3 regions of the Paenarthrobacter sp. NPDC089714 genome follow, and region 2 is predicted to be linked to each of the others. Evidence: riboswitches for the same ligand, from Rfam matches in the RefSeq annotation. Region 2 holds a riboswitch; each other region holds the start of a gene.
What was found. A riboswitch is a leader RNA that binds a small molecule or an ion and turns the genes downstream of it on or off. The one in region 2 is predicted to bind thiamine pyrophosphate.
Positions count from the first base shown of each region.

Region 1: another riboswitch for thiamine pyrophosphate. It lies ahead of thiD (bifunctional hydroxymethylpyrimidine kinase/phosphomethylpyrimidine kinase); the one in region 2 lies ahead of thiO (glycine oxidase ThiO).
Region 3: another riboswitch for thiamine pyrophosphate. It lies ahead of thiC (phosphomethylpyrimidine synthase ThiC); the one in region 2 lies ahead of thiO (glycine oxidase ThiO).

Region 1 covers NZ_JBIVGX010000003.1:59,655-64,748, reverse strand. Annotated here, with positions in the region: gene thiD (bifunctional hydroxymethylpyrimidine kinase/phosphomethylpyrimidine kinase) at 226-1,746, opposite strand; TPP riboswitch at 1,738-1,836, opposite strand; gene ACIPY3_RS06935 (Rne/Rng family ribonuclease) at 1,910-5,094, opposite strand, start outside.
Region 2 covers NZ_JBIVGX010000001.1:479,209-484,302, reverse strand. Annotated here, with positions in the region: gene moeB (molybdopterin-synthase adenylyltransferase MoeB) at 1-188, opposite strand, end outside; gene ACIPY3_RS02250 (TetR/AcrR family transcriptional regulator) at 195-929, shown strand; gene ACIPY3_RS02245 (DUF3107 domain-containing protein) at 980-1,204, shown strand; gene ACIPY3_RS02240 (hypothetical protein) at 1,240-1,542, shown strand; gene ACIPY3_RS02235 (thiazole synthase) at 1,633-2,430, opposite strand; gene thiS (sulfur carrier protein ThiS) at 2,434-2,670, opposite strand; gene thiO (glycine oxidase ThiO) at 2,667-3,926, opposite strand; TPP riboswitch at 3,919-4,038, opposite strand; gene thiE (thiamine phosphate synthase) at 4,066-4,731, shown strand; gene ACIPY3_RS02215 (ferritin-like fold-containing protein) at 4,728-5,094, opposite strand, start outside.
Region 3 covers NZ_JBIVGX010000001.1:914,614-919,707, reverse strand. Annotated here, with positions in the region: gene rpsP (30S ribosomal protein S16) at 1-80, opposite strand, end outside; gene ACIPY3_RS04410 (hypothetical protein) at 308-748, opposite strand; gene ACIPY3_RS04405 (VOC family protein) at 861-1,733, opposite strand; gene ACIPY3_RS04400 (amidohydrolase family protein) at 1,812-2,894, opposite strand; TPP riboswitch at 2,980-3,087, shown strand; gene thiC (phosphomethylpyrimidine synthase ThiC) at 3,082-4,905, shown strand; gene ACIPY3_RS04390 (alpha/beta fold hydrolase) at 4,888-5,094, opposite strand, start outside.

The DNA.
Region 1 (5,094 bases), on a different contig from region 2:
TCATCCCGTGAATAATTCCAGGGGGCATAACCCAAGTGTTGGCGTAAGCACCGAAGATCAAGATTACGCTAGTTCGACCCTCGGCTGCAAATGAGGCCGGGTCCGGAAGCCACCGCGTGACGCTAGTCACCAGTAGGAACGGACTTTCCCGGCACCGTGCCCATACAGCCTACAGGCTCCGGGACACTTTGCCGGGAATTCACCACTTCGACGCGCGGGCGGCCTTTACGCGTGCAACCGCGGGGCGTCAAAGAAGGCCGTCTCGTAGCGGCACGAATGGGCGAAAGCCTCCACCATGGCGGCCCGGTCGTGGCTGGAGGCGACGACCGCGGCCGCGTCCGTAAAGCCGATGGCCTTGCGGGTGGCCTCGGCAAAGTCTTCATCGGCGTAGGTCTTCAACCAGTCCGCATACGCGTGCTCCGACGGGGAACCTGCTGTGACGTAACTTGCGTGGAGCCGGTGTCCCACCTCGGCGTAGAGCCAGTAACAGGGCAGGATGGCCGCGAGCAGCACGCCGTAACTTCCAGAGGCCGACGCCGCCAGAAGGTGGTCCACGTAGGCCTTGGTGACAGGTCCGGTGTGGGTTGCGGCCTCCCGCGTGCTCAGCCAATTGCGGTGCAGTTCGGATTCGACTTCGAGGCAGAGCTGCGAGGACCTGGCCCAGAACAGCTGCTCTTCCTCGGTGGGAGCGAGGGCACCTGCCCGTGCCAGCACCCGCGAGTAGCCGTTCAGGTAAAGGGCATCCTGCGCGAGGTAATAGTTGAACTGTGGCTCGGGAAGGCTGCCCGACTCCAGCCCCTGGATGAATTCGAGGCCATGGATGGCGTCCAGCTCAGGTGCCGCTTCCTCCCACAGGCGGGCGGCGAAAGCCCCCGGGCCTTCGGCCTGCTGTGCATGGTGGAAGTGGTTGATGGGGCCACTGCCATGGCCCACCTCCAGCACATCCGCGGTGGCCAGGGCCTGCAGGAGCCAGGGTTTGACCTCCCGCAGCGACGCTTCCCAGTCTCCCGTCCGCGCCTGGACCGTAGCCAGGGCCGAGGACAACGAGCAGCCCGTTCCATGGCTGTTCTTCGTCTCCACCCGTGGCCCCGCCACCGAGACAAGGTCCTGCCGCAGCAAGCCACTGGTATTGACGAGCGCATCGGGACACTCGGCTCCCGCCAAGTGTCCGCCCTTCACCAGCACGGTGTTTCCACATTCGGCCGCGAGCCGCTTGCCTTGTTCGAGGGCAGTGGACCAATCCGTCGCTTCCGGCTCGCCCAGCAGCATGGCGAGTTCAGGAATGTTGGGGGTGATGAGGTCCGCCACCGGCAAGAGGCCGCGCAGGGCTGCTTCGGCGGATTCCCGGAGGAGGCGGTCACCACTGGTAGCTACCATCACCGGGTCAAGGACCACGACGGCGGGACGCACCTCCTCCAGCCAGCGACGCACCTCGCCAATCACCTCGGCGTCGCCCAGCATCCCGATCTTGACGGCGTCGATGGTTACATCGCTGCTGATCGCCTCAAGCTGCTGCCGCAGAAAGTCCACGGGCGGAACATGGACGGCGGTGACGCCCAAGGTGTTTTGCGCCGTGAGTGCCGTGACCACGGCCATTCCGTAGCCGCCGTGGGCGGCAATGCTCTTCAGGTCTGCCTGGATTCCAGCGCCGCCAGAGGGGTCGGAGCCCGCGATGCTAAGGACGCGCGGGGCCCGCCGGCCGGTGTTTGCCACGGCGTAGACGGCTGATTTCAACGATGAAGTCATGAGGGACATCCCTTCGCCGGTGCTAACCGGACAGGTTCAACGGGTCTGGATCTCAGCCCGGCCCAACGCCTGGCACCCCGTGTCAGTGACCAAGCCTAACGGACGAAGGGTCCGGCATTAGTTACTGCCGGACCCTTCGTCGGTTACATGACGTTGGCAATGCCTAGAGTTCCGAGGCCGGAACCCCCACGCCGAGGATAATCGGCTCAGAAGCAGCGGACTCCCTCTTGGCCTGCTCCTGCGGCGCCTTGGCTTCATGGGCCGCTCCCCCACCGGTGGACGCGGACACCTCATGGTGCTCTACCGTGGTCTCGTTGGCGGCACCCTGCGCCCGGCTGGCGCTGCGGTTCCGGCGCCCACGCCGGCCGCGGGCACGACTGGACGGATCGCTTTCCTCCGCAGGATCCTGCCGGGAGGGGACGGTTTCCGCGGGAGCAGCAACAGTGGCAGCGGGCCCAGCCTGGCTTTCGACAGCCACGGGATCCCCACCCAGGTGGGAGAAAGCCTCAGCCAACAGGTCCAGAGTCATGGCAGGCTTCTCCGAAGCGGGCTCCTCGTGGTGTTCCACGAAGGGCAGGGCAACCTCTTCACCGCCAAACCGGAGCACCGGCGTGGCACGCGGGGCGCCCTCAACGGCGCCCGAATCGGGCACCTCGTCAGAATGCTCTGCGCCAGCCCCGGTTGCGGCGGCGGCCGCGGCACGTGCTTCTTCCTCGGCCCGGTGAACCTCGTCGTCGTGCAGGTGGGCAGCGTGCGCTGCGGCGGCGATCGTGGCCAGGGCAGCCCTGGTGGCCTGGGCCTTGGCCTGCCGTGCCGGATCCACCGGCTCCGGAGCCGGCGTCGAAGGCGCAGGCGAAGCTGCGGTGTGGACCGGCGTCGAGCTCTCTGCCGGCTGTCCCCCGCCCTTGCCGCGGCGGCGCTTCCGCTCAGTCCGGCTGGAAGGCTGCTGCTGGGTTTCCGTGTGCGGCCGGTGCTGCTCGGCGGCAACAGCGTTTGCACGACGGTGCTCAACAGGTTCGTCGTGAGTCACCACGCCGCGTCCGGCACAGTGCTCGCACTGCTCACCAAAGACCTCGAGCAGGCCTGTGCCCATGCGCTTGCGCGTCATCTGCACCAGGCCAAGGGAGGTCACCTCCGCCACTTGGTGCTTGGTACGGTCCCGGCCCAGGCATTCCACCAGGCGGCGCAGCACCAGGTCCCGGTTGGATTCGAGCACCATGTCGATGAAGTCGATGACGATGATGCCACCGATATCGCGCAGGCGAAGCTGGCGGACTACTTCCTCGGCGGCCTCAAGGTTGTTCTTGGTGACGGTCTCCTCCAGGTTTCCACCGCTGCCGGTGAACTTGCCGGTGTTGACGTCCACCACAGTCATGGCCTCGGTACGGTCGATCACCAAGGATCCACCCGACGGCAGGAAGACCTTGCGTTCCAGGGCCTTGTGGATCTGCTCGTCGATGCGCCATGCCGAGAAAATGTCCTGGTCCTTGGTCCACTTCTCGAGCCGGCCCACCAGGTCCGGCGCAACATAGGTGACATAAGCCTCAATGGTGTCCCAGGCATCGTCGCCGGAAACGATGAGCTTGGAGAAGTCCTCGTTGAAGACGTCACGGACCACCTTGATGGTCAAATCGGGCTCGCCGTAAAGCAGCTCGGGTGCCAGGACCTTCGTGGAGGACGCCTGGCCCTCAATCCCCTCCCACTGGGCGCGGAGGCGGTTGATGTCGTGGGTCAGTTCCTCTTCCGAGGCCCCTTCGGCTGCCGTACGGACAATGACCCCGGCGTTCTCCGGCAAACGGTCCTTGAGGATCCGCTTGAGGCGGTTGCGCTCGACGTCGGGCAACTTGCGTGAGATGCCCGTCATGGAACCGCCGGGAACGTACACCAGGTAGCGGCCCGGAAGGGAAATCTGGCTGGTCAGGCGTGCACCCTTATGCCCGACGGGATCCTTGGTTACCTGCACAAGGACGGAATCACCCGATTTCAGGGCGTTTTCGATCCGGCGCGGCTGGCCCTCAAGGTTGACGGCATCCCAGTTCACCTCGCCGGCATAGAGGACCGCGTTGCGGCCACGTCCGATGTCAACGAACGCTGCTTCCATGGAAGGCAGCACGTTCTGTACCTTGCCCAGGTACACGTTGCCGATCAGCGAATCCTGCTGGGTCTTGGAAACGAAGTGCTCGGCAAGGACGCCGTCCTCCAGGACACCGATCTGGATCCTGTCGTCGCGCTGGCGCACGATCATCTGCCGGTCCACTGATTCGCGGCGGGCAAGGAACTCGGCCTCGGTGATGACCTGGCGACGGCGGCCCGTCTCGCGGGACTCGCGGCGGCGCTGCTTCTTGGCCTCAAGCCGCGTGGAACCCTTGACGCTGGCCACGCGGTTGGAACTTGTGGATTCCGAGATGGGCCGCGGTGCGCGGACACGGGTCACCGTGTTGGGCGGATCATCGTCCGATCCGCCGGTCAGTTCAAGGTCCTGGTCGCCACGGCGGCGGCGACGACGGCGACGCGAGGTGACGCCGTCTTCAAGGGGCTCGGCGGCCGGCGACTCGTCATCGTCCGCTTCCTCGCCGGACTCCTCGGCCCCGTTATCCTCACGGTCCGTTGCGCGGCGGCCACGGCGGCCACGGCTCCGGCGCCGGCGGCGGCTTCCCGCCTCCTCCAGCTCGCCGTCACCGGTGTCCTCAGAATCCTCAGCGGTCTCTTCAGTCTTTTCCTCGACTGCCGGACGGACCACTGTGCTAAGGTCGGGCGCCTGGAAAATCATGGACGTGATGGAAACGGGCTCCAGGAAGAGCGCCGAGGAACCGGGGGCGGCGTCTGCCTCGGATTCTGAGGACTCTGTGGGGACTTCTGCCCTGGCTTCCGGTTCGGCGGCTGCGCCGCCTGCCGGGGTGGTAGTCGGCGTTGCTTCTGCGCCGCCGGCCGGGGTGGTGGGGGGTTCCGTCGCGGCTTTCGGTTCCGTGGCCGGTTCGGCGGCTGCGCCGCCTGCCGGGATGGTGGTCGGCGTTGCTTCTGCGCCGTCTTCCGGGGTAGTGGTCGGCGTTGCTTCTGCGCCGTCTTCCGGGGTAGTGGTCGGCGTTGCTTCTGCGCCGCCTGCCTCCGTGGCGGCTTCCTGGGTGGTGGTCGGCGTTGCTTCCGCGCCGGCTTCCTCGGTGGTGGCCTTGGGTTTCGCAGTCCGACGACGGCGGACCGGCTTTTCCGGGGCGGGTTCGGCTTCTGCCTCGGGCACTGATGCTTCGGAGCCGGCTTCTGCTGCCGGCTGGTCCCCGGGTTCGGCGGCGTCGCCGAGGCCGGGGAGGGTTTCGGCCGGATCGGCCTTCTTGCGTGCGCGGCTGCGTCGGG
Region 2 (5,094 bases):
CCGAGCCCACCGGCGCCTATGACAAGAACTTTCGCATTCTTAAGCCTGCGTTGGCCCACGGCTCCAATTTCCGGAATGATGAGATGCCGGGAGTACCGTTCCACCTCGGCCGGCGACAGTCCGGCGGCAGGTTCAACGAGGGGCGGCAGGACCGCGGGCGCAGTGTGGGCGGCAAGAATTGAGGCCATACCCCAATGTATGCCTGCCGATGCCGCCCGGTCATATTACCCACCGGTACAGTGGTCATAACTGCAAAGGAAAGGCGGCAGACTGTGGCTGACGGCGCACGGGCAAACGATGGGGCACCAGCAAAGCAGGAACGGACTGGTTCACCGCGCTCAGCAAGGTTGCCGCGGGACGAACGCCGCGCGCAATTGCTCAACGCTGCCCTGGAAGTTTTCGTGTCCAACGGCTTTCACGGTGCCGCCATGGATGAGATCGCTGAGACCGCCCATGTGAGCAAGCCGGTGCTCTACCAGCACTTCCCCTCCAAGCGGGAGCTGTACATGGCGCTCCTGGACAGCCACCTCGCCGCGCTGACCGAACTGATGCTCACCGCCTTGAATTCCACCTCGGACAACAAGGAGCGCGTCAAGGCCGTGATGCGCGCGTACTACAAGTTCATCGCGGACGACGACCAAGCGCACCGGCTGGTCTTTGAATCGGACCTCATTAACGATCCCGATGTGAGTTCCCGACTGGAAACGTTCAACAAGACCTTCGCCGATGCCGTAGCCCATGTCATTGCCGAGGACACCAAGCTACCCCCGCTCGAGGCCCAGCTCCTGGGCCGGGGGCTGGCCGGAATGGCCCAGGTCAGCGCGCGCTACTGGCTTGAAACGGACGGAAATCTGGATCTCGATGTGGCCAGCGATCTGATCTATCGTTTAGCTTGGCGCGGAATCAGTCGATTCCCCAAAGAGTCCTAGGCTACAAATAAAGGACTGACCTAATTCTTGATTGGCTTGGAGGCCTTGCTGTGGAAGTAAAGATCGGCATTCAGAACGTCGGCCGTGAAATTGTGCTCGAATCCGCATTGGACGCTGACGCGGTCGCCAAGCTCGTTGCGGACGCCCTCTCCAAGGGTTCCGAGTTGCGGCTGACGGACGACAAGGGCCGCCAGGTGATCGTTCCCGGCAGCGTCCTGGGCTACGTCGAAATCGGCGCCGAAGAAGTCCGGCGCGTGGGCTTCGGCGCCCTCTGACACTTTGCCCTGACTACTGCCGCTAAGGAGTCCCCATGCTTTCACTCGTCGTTGTTGCGTTTGCGACTGTCGCCACCGGCTTCCTGGTGTGGGCAAATGACAAACGGCACGGCAAGTACGGCATTGCCCTGCCGGCCGGAGTTTCGTTGGGCATCGGCGCACTGGCCTGGGTGGCTTTCATCGCGGCCGGCCTGGGCTACCAGCCTGGGCTGACGTGGATTCCCTATGTGCTGCCCATCGTGCTGGGTACAGCTGCCGCGGCAGGCGCCGTGGTCTACCTGGGCCGTACGCGCACCTCGCGGGATACTACGGCCCTGACCAAGGCCCTGCGCCTCTAGGCAGTCCCGGACGTTCCGGTCCCATAAAGTTCCGGTTCCTTAAACTCGTGTGGCCACCGCCGTTGGGCGGTGGCCACACGTGCTTCCACGTCAGAGGAACTCTGCGCGGCCCTCCATGGCAGAGGACGCCAGGGCATGCTCCCGCCGGGGAATCCGTCCGGCCTGACGGGCGAACCGGCCGGACAGGACGGCGTGTTTGAAAGCCTCACCCATCAGGGCCGGGTTCTGGGCCCGGGTCACGGCGGTGGCCAGGAGGACGGCGTCGCACCCCAACTCCATGGCAAGCGCCGCGTCGGAGGCCGTGCCGATGCCCGCGTCCAGGACCACCGGAACAGAAGCGCGGGAGACGATGACCTCAATGTTGTGCGGGTTGAGGATACCCAGGCCTGTTCCGATCGGCGCGCCAAGCGGCATGACGGCGGTGGCACCAAGGTTCTCCAGGCGCAGGGCCAGCACCGGATCGTCGTTGGTGTACGCGAAGACCTTGAAGCCCCGGTTCACCAACTGTTCCGTGGCCTCCACGAGTTCCACCGCGTCGGGAAGGAGCGTGTGTTCGTCCGCGATGACCTCAAGCTTGACCCAGTCGGTCTCCAATGCCTCGCGGGCCAGTTCGGCCGTCAGCACCGCGTCCTTGGCCGTAAAGCAGCCTGCAGTGTTGGGGAGCACCCGGATGTTGTTGTCCACCAGGAGCTGGAAGAGCGAGCCGGCCTCTGCCGGAGAGTAGCGCCGCATGGCCACGGTGGTCAGTTCCGTCCCGGATGCCAGGAGTGCGGCTCCGAGGCCTTCAAGGCTGGGAGCGCCTCCCGTTCCCATGATGAGACGGGACGAAAGCTCAACACCGTCAATGACCAACGGGTCAATCCGGGTTTCAGTGCTTGTTGTGGTCATGGTTCAGCCTCCTTGGACTGCGGTAACGAGTTCCAGTTCATCGCCTTCGGCGAGGTCCGTGGCGGCCCATTGGCTGCGCGGCACCACTTCCGAGTTGCGTGCGACGGCGACGCCCAGCTTGCCGCCGTCGGCCGCCTGTCCGCGGTGGTCCAGTGCGCGGCCGGTGACGGACGTCACGAGGGTGCTGACGGAGGCGCCGTCCACTACTGCGTGGTCTGCTCCGTTGAGTTTGATGTTCATGCTGATTCCTTGGTGAATGGTCCGGTATGAGGGGAGGTATGGATGGCGGGTGCACTTCCCTGCGGGGCAAAGCGGTCCGGCCTGAAGCGAGACCACCTGGGATCGGCCGGGCCGGTCATCAAACCGCCCACGATGGCCGCAGCCACGGGCGTCAGGAGAACTCCGTGCCGGAAGAAGCCCGTGGCGACAATGAGGCCCTGGACCTCTCCCCCGGCACCGGCCACCCGTCCCAGCAACGGTGCATTGTCCGGAGTTCCCGGCCTGGCACGGGCTGTCGCTTCGAGGAGTTCCAGTTCTGCGACGGCGGGCACAAGGACCTGGGCATCGCGCAGGAGTTGGTAGACGCCGCCTGCCGAGACGGCGTTGAAACGGGCAGACAATCCGTCTTCGCGTTGGGTGGCCCCGATGACCACGGTCCCGTCCTCCCTGGGAACGATGTAGACCGGCACACCCCGCACCATTCCGCGGATGGTCGACGTGACAAGGGGCTGCAGGGATTCCGGGACACGGAGCCGGAGGATGTCCCCGTAGACCGGCCGCAACGGGAGATGGAGCTGCTCCGGGAGGCTGTTGACGGTTGCAGCGTCCAGGCCATTGGCAAGGACTGTTTCCTTGGCCAGGACCCGCCCGCCGCTGCTGGATTCAACGCCGGCTACGCGTCCTTCGTCCCAGAGCAGGCGGACGGCCGTTTCCCGGAGGTGGAAGCCGGAATCGGTCCCCTCGATCCAACTGGTATCGGCGGGACAGTGGGCAGCCAAACCGGCCAGAAGTCTCGCCGCCAGCTTGCGGGGATCCACTTGATGGTCCGCCGGTATGTGGAACGCGCAGGATATCTGCGGACTCAACAACGGCTCCCGCCTACGGGCGTCCCGCAGCAGGAGTGGTTCCACCTGGAGACCCTCAGCCACCTGGACTGCCCGGAGGTCCGCGAGCGCACGGCGGTCGGCGGCGTCGGCACCCACGGCGATGGTCGCCGTCGTGCGGTATCCGGCGGCTTCCCTGGACCCGGCGAGGCTGTCCACGAAAGCGGGCCAGCGCCGCGACGATTCCAGCATGAGTTCCAGGAGGTCTTCTTCCTGGTAATGGAGCTCGCTGACGGGGGCCAGCATGCCGGCAGCGGCAAAGGTTGCTCCACTTGCCGGTGCCGGATCGATGAGGACCACCGAACGGCCCAGGCGTCGCGCCTCATGCGCGATTCCGAGTCCTATGACGCCGCCGCCGATGACGGCGACGTCTGCGTGAATGGCTTCTGCCATGGATTCCCTTCCCTACGCCGGTACTAGCCGGATCAGGTCAAGCGGTCGGCGCTGAAGCCCTCTCAGCCGGACAGTCATAAAGACGATCGTCGCGGCTCCCGCAGTACGTGCCTAGTTTAGAGGAACTACTCTGGTTTGCATGACCCAGCCTGATCTCCTTTCCACTGCCCGCCTGTATTTGTGCACCGACGCCCGCCGGCGGCAGGACGACTTCGAAGACTTTGTGGACGCCGCGTTCGAGGGCGGAGTGGACATTATCCAGCTCCGCGACAAGACGCTCGAGGCTGCCCAAGAACTGGAACTGCTGGAGGTCTTGAACAAGGTTGCCAGCCGCCACGGACGCCTTTGGGCCGTCAACGACCGCGCCGATGTTGCCCGTATTTCCGGGGCTCCGGTGTTCCACATCGGCCAAAAGGACATCCCTTTGGGGGCGGCCCGGGAGCTGCTCCCGGTCGAGGAAACAATCGGCCTCTCCACCCACTCGCCCGAGCAGGTGGACGCGGCTGTGGCCGCTTCCCAGGGACCTGGTGGCCTGGACTACTTCTGCGTAGGCCCGCTCTGGGCGACGCCCACCAAACCGGGCCGCGCTGCTGTGGGGCTGGACTTGGTCACATATGCCGCGGAGGCCGTAAAACAAGCCGGGGTAGACCTGCCCTGGTTCGCCATTGGTGGGGTTGACCTTGGAAATGTGGAGCAAGTAGTTGCCGCCGGTGCCAGCCGCATCGTGGTGGTCCGCGCCATCACCGAGGCGGAGGACCCGACGGTGGCCGCGCGGGCGCTGCTTTCGGCGCTCGACGCGGCCTAGGCCGTCAGCCCAAGCCCCGTCATGCGGCGCCCGTGCCGTTCGGCCAGCTCTGCGGTGAGCTGATGGACTGCGGCACGGGATCCGTGTCCATCGCGCAACAGTGGTCCCAGGTCCGGGTGCTCCAAGCCCACCCGCTGGGCCTGGGTGAGGGCCTCCCCCACAATCCGGCGGCCCCAGAGCGAGAGCCGCGAAGCCAGCCGGGGGTCATCCCGCAGGGCCCGGCGCAGCAGGATCCGCAGGGCTTCGGTAGCTTGATCGGCCGAGCAAACCTGCTGGACGAAATGCTGGATCCCGGAATCGAGGAACCCGGCGACCGTTCGGTAAAAGTCCGCCGAGACGGTGTCGATGACATAAGCCTTCGTC
Region 3 (5,094 bases), 440 kb from region 2:
GCGCGGGCATCCATGACGACAATGCGGTAGTACGGTGCGCGCATCTTACCGAAGCGCTTAAGGCGAATCTTTACGGCCACTTTTGTGGTCACTCCTGTTTCTGAAACGAGGGTGAACCCGAGGTTCTGCACCCGTGGGGCGGGCCATACTAAGGGGTTCGAAGGACAAGATACGTGCACGGAGAGAGGGGCCGCACCGATCGAGTACCTGTCCATTGTGCCAGATGGGACGCGCAATTACGACTTGGCCGGTCCAGCCCGGTGTGCCGTTGCCCACACACCGGCAACGGCACAAGGTGGTGAAAGGATCAGGCAACCGACCAGACGTAGAGTCCGGCCCGGTCCGCGTTCTCCACATCCGTGGCCAGCGCGGCGAGCTGCTGGACGTAGCCACGGGATGCGGTTGCGTCGAACGGCATGTCATCCTGCTCCGCCCAGGCGGCTGCGACGTCATCCAGGACATTGCCGTCGCCCTCGCTTTCATAAGTGAGGAGTTCGGCCAGCGCGCGCACCATGGCCTCGGGGACGCCCAGGAGCGCGTCGCTGGTGACGTCCACCAACGCCAGCTCGTAATCGGCGCCGGCAGCATGCACAGCCTGCCCGGCAAGATCGCCCAGTTGTTCAACTTCGAAATCAGTGATGCCATCGATCCGGACGGCGGACCCGGCGACGTCGGCGCCGCCTTCGAGGGCCGCGGCCCGCTTAAGTGCTTCGTCGTGGGTGGCTGCAAAAATTTCGGCAAAGCCCATGGGAACTACTCTCATTCCGTCGTGCTGACAAGTCGCGGAAACGGACCCGCAGGCCCCCTTCCCGCCACTACCCAGCCTAGTGCAGCCGGCACCCGACCGGCGCGACACGCCCTTAGCGGACGGCAACCCGCAAGTGGTTCCGCCAAGGGTCTTCGAAACGCAGTTCCTTCCCGGTGTGGTGGCTCTGCAGCCCGGCGACCTTGAGGCGGTCAGCCAGGGCCTGCACGTCGTCGTCTCCAGGGACTTCGATCAACACTTCACCGAGGCCCAGGGTGTCGCGGCGCGGTCCTGCGCCGCGGCTGTTCCACACATTCATCGCCATGTGGTGGTGGTATCCGCCCGCCGAAACGAACAGCGCCTGGCCATGCCACCCGGCCGTCCGCTCGAAGCCGAGGGTGTCCACGTAGAACTTCTGCGCCGTGGCCACGTCACCCACCTGCAGGTGGACATGCCCGATCCCCGCGCCGGCCCGGGCCTGTCCGGTCACAGCCTCTTCACTCAGGTACTGCTGGAGGTAGGCCTGCGGCGGAAGCGCCACGTTATCCATCACCACGTTCTTCCCGTCCCACCGCCAGACCTCGCGGGGCTTGTCGTAGTACAGCTCGATGCCATTGCCTTCGGGATCGGTGAAATAGAAAGCTTCGCTCACCAAATGGTCCGCGCTGCCAACGAAGGCCCGCGGCTCGTACTGCGCGGCGGTCGCGATCGTGGCGGCCAAAGACGGCTGGTCTTCGAAGAGGATTGCCGTGTGGAAGAGGCCCGCCTCGCCCCGACCGGGGATCTGAAGGCCGGCAGCGGGGGCGAGGTGGACCACAGGCTTGCCCAAGCGGCCCAAATACACTCCGCCGTCCTGCTCCGCTACCACCTGGAGACGCAGGGCGCGCTGGTAGTAGTCGCTCATGACTTTCATGTCGCCGACCTTGAGCATCACCGTGCCCATGGTGAGTTCGGCAGGCAGCAGGTCCTGGGTGGATGAGGTGGTCATATGAAACTCCCGGTAATGAAGGTGGCCGCTGTTCGGCGCGTTCTACTTATCTAAATTACTTGAAGCTTCAATTTATTCCTAGCGGATGACCGCACCTCGCAGAACCACGTGGTTGAGTTCGCTGACCGTCGCCAGGTTGTGCCGGGGGTCTTCCCCGCAAACCACGACGTCGGCACTCGCGCCTTCGCTGATGGCGTCGGCTCCCAGCCACGCACGGGCGCCCCAGGCGGCAGCGTTGAGGACAGCGGACGGCGGCAGGCCGGCGTCGTGCAGTTCCTGCATTTCGTCCGCGATCCGGCCGTGGTTGATGACGCTCCCGGCGTCCGTACCCGCGTAGATGGAGACTCCTGCTTCGAAGGCCTCCAGGACGCGTTCGCGGCGCCGCTCCCACAGGGCAGTCATGTGCTGCGCATAGTCGGGGAACTTGGGCCTTGCTTGTGCGGCGATGTCCGGAAAAGTAGCGATGTTCACCAGCGTGGGGACGATCGGCACCAGCTGCTCCACCAAACGGGGCACATGCCGCGGCAAGAGACCGGTAGCGTGCTCGATGCAGTCAATGCCGGCGTCGAGCATCTGGTCCACGGTGTCTTCGGCGAAGCAGTGCGCGGTCACGCGGGCCCCTTCGTCGTGCGCGGCAGCAATGGCATCCTTGACCACGGCCGCAGGAAATGACGGGGCGAGGTCTCCAACGCCACGGTCTATCCAGTCGCCCACCAGTTTGACCCAGCCATCGCCGGCGCGGGCTTCCTTGCGCACTGTCTCCACCAGCTCATCGGGCTCCACCTCGTGGCCCAGGCCTCGAAGATAGCGGCGGCTCCGCGCGATGTGCCGCCCTGCCCGGATGAGCCGCGGGAGATCTTTGCGCTGCTGGACCCAACGGGTATCGCTGGGTGAACCGGCATCCCTGATCAGCAGCGTGCCGGCGGCGAGGTCGGTTTGCGCCTGGGCCAAGGTGGTCGCCTCATCCACCGATCCGCCCGGACCGAGGCCGATGTGGCAGTGGGCGTCCACGAAACCCGGGAGGACCCAGCCATCCAGCACGGCGTCCGGCCGGGCCGCGGGCCGGATGAACGTCAGCAGGCCATCCACGGACCATAGCCCCCGGCGCTCGTCCTCGGCTCCGAGCAGCACGGGACCGGTGAATTCGATGATGTTCGCCATGGCAAAAGCCTAGTGCTCCCCCACGAGCCACGCCCTGCCGGATGGCTTGTGACTGGGACCACCCGGGGAGCTGTGGTAGCTTCGTCTACGACCACACGGGGGCCCTTGCAGGGGCTGAGATCGGGCTGAGGCAGTCTGCGACCGTTGAACCTGTCCGGGTAATGCCGGCGAAGGAAGTGAGTAATCCTTGAGCACCACAGAAACACAGCACAGCCCTGCCCAAAACCAGTCTGCTACGGCAGAGGAGACGGTCACGCAGTCGCTGAAGTCCCATTCGCTGGCCTGGCTGGAAGATCCCCGCCACGGCATCCGCGTACCGGTCACCGAAATCGCGTTGGAACCATCGCCGAACGGCCAGGCCAACGCTCCCTTGCAGGTGTACCGCACCGCCGGGCCAGGCAGCGACCCGGTAGTGGGCCTGCGTCCTTTCCGGCAGCCCTGGATTGAAGAACGCAGGGACACGGAAAGCTACAGCGGCCGCGAACGCAACCTGCTCGACGACGGCAAGTCGGCTGTCCGCCGCGGGGCGGCCTCGGCGGAATGGAAGGGTGCCCAGCCCGTTCCCCTCCGCGCCATCGAAGGCAGGACCGTCACGCAAATGCACTATGCCAAGCAAGGCATCGTGACCCCGGAAATGCGCTTTGTGGCGCTGCGGGAAAACTGCGACGTCGAACTGGTTCGCAGCGAAGTAGCGGCCGGCCGCGCCATCATCCCGAACAACATCAACCACCCTGAGTCCGAGCCGATGATCATCGGCAAGGCGTTCCTGGTGAAGATCAACGCCAACATCGGCAATTCAGCCGTGACCAGCTCCATCGCCGAGGAAGTCGACAAGCTGCAGTGGGCCACCCAATGGGGCGCAGACACCGTCATGGACTTGTCCACCGGTGATGACATCCACACCACCCGCGAGTGGATCATCCGGAACTCCCCCGTTCCCATCGGCACCGTTCCCATCTACCAGGCGCTGGAGAAGGTCAACGGCGAAGCCAACAAACTCACCTGGGAGATCTTCCGTGACACGGTGATTGAGCAGTGCGAACAGGGCGTGGACTACATGACGATCCACGCGGGGGTCCTCCTTCGCTACGTTCCGCTGACGGCCAACCGGGTGACGGGAATCGTTTCGCGTGGCGGCTCCATCATGGCGGGCTGGTGCCTGGCCCACCACGAGGAGAACTTCCTCTACACCCACTTCGATGAGCTGTGCGAAATCTTCGCCAAATACGATGTCGCGTTCTCGCTCGGTGACGGACTGCGTCCCGGTGCCACCGCCGACGCCAACGATGCCGCGCAGTTCGCCGAGTTGGACACCTTGGCCGAACTGACCCAGCGTGCATGGGAGTACGACGTCCAGGTCATGGTGGAAGGGCCGGGGCACATCCCGTTCCACCTGGTCCGGGAGAACGTGGAACGGCAGCAGGAATTGTGCAAGGGCGCCCCGTTCTACACCCTGGGACCCCTCGTGACGGACGTCGCGCCCGGCTACGACCACATCACCTCGGCCATTGGAGCCACGGAGATTGCCCGCTACGGCACGGCCATGCTGTGCTACGTGACTCCCAAGGAACACCTGGGCCTGCCCAACAAGGACGACGTCAAGACAGGTGTGATCACGTATAAGATCGCAGCCCATGCCGCGGACCTCGCCAAGGGACATCCCGGTGCGAACGAACGCGACGACGCCCTCTCCAAGGCGCGCTTCGAATTCCGTTGGCGGGACCAGTTCGCCTTGTCCCTGGACCCGGTAACCGCGGAATCCTTCCACGACGAGACGCTTCCGGCCGAACCGGCCAAGACGGCACACTTCTGCTCCATGTGCGGACCCAAGTTCTGCTCGATGCGCATCAGCCAGGACATCCGGGATGAATACGGTTCTGCCGAAGCCCAGGCAGCGATTGCGGACATGTACAGCGGCATGCGGGAAAAGAGCCAGGAGTTCCTCGCGGCAGGAGGCAAGGTCTACCTGCCCGAGCTGCAGGTGCCTGCAGGGTCAGGACGCGCGAACTGAGCTGGCCCGCCCAACCTCGGCGATGAACTTCCGGATGATCCGGTCTCCATCCGCCGAGTCCTGGGGCCGGTGCCCTCCCGCCGCCGCGCAGCGGAGGGCACCGGTTTCCTGCAGATATGCTGCGATCTCCTCGTAGAGCGGTTCCCAACCGCCTGTGAGGACCAAGGTAGGTACTCCCGGAACGATGTG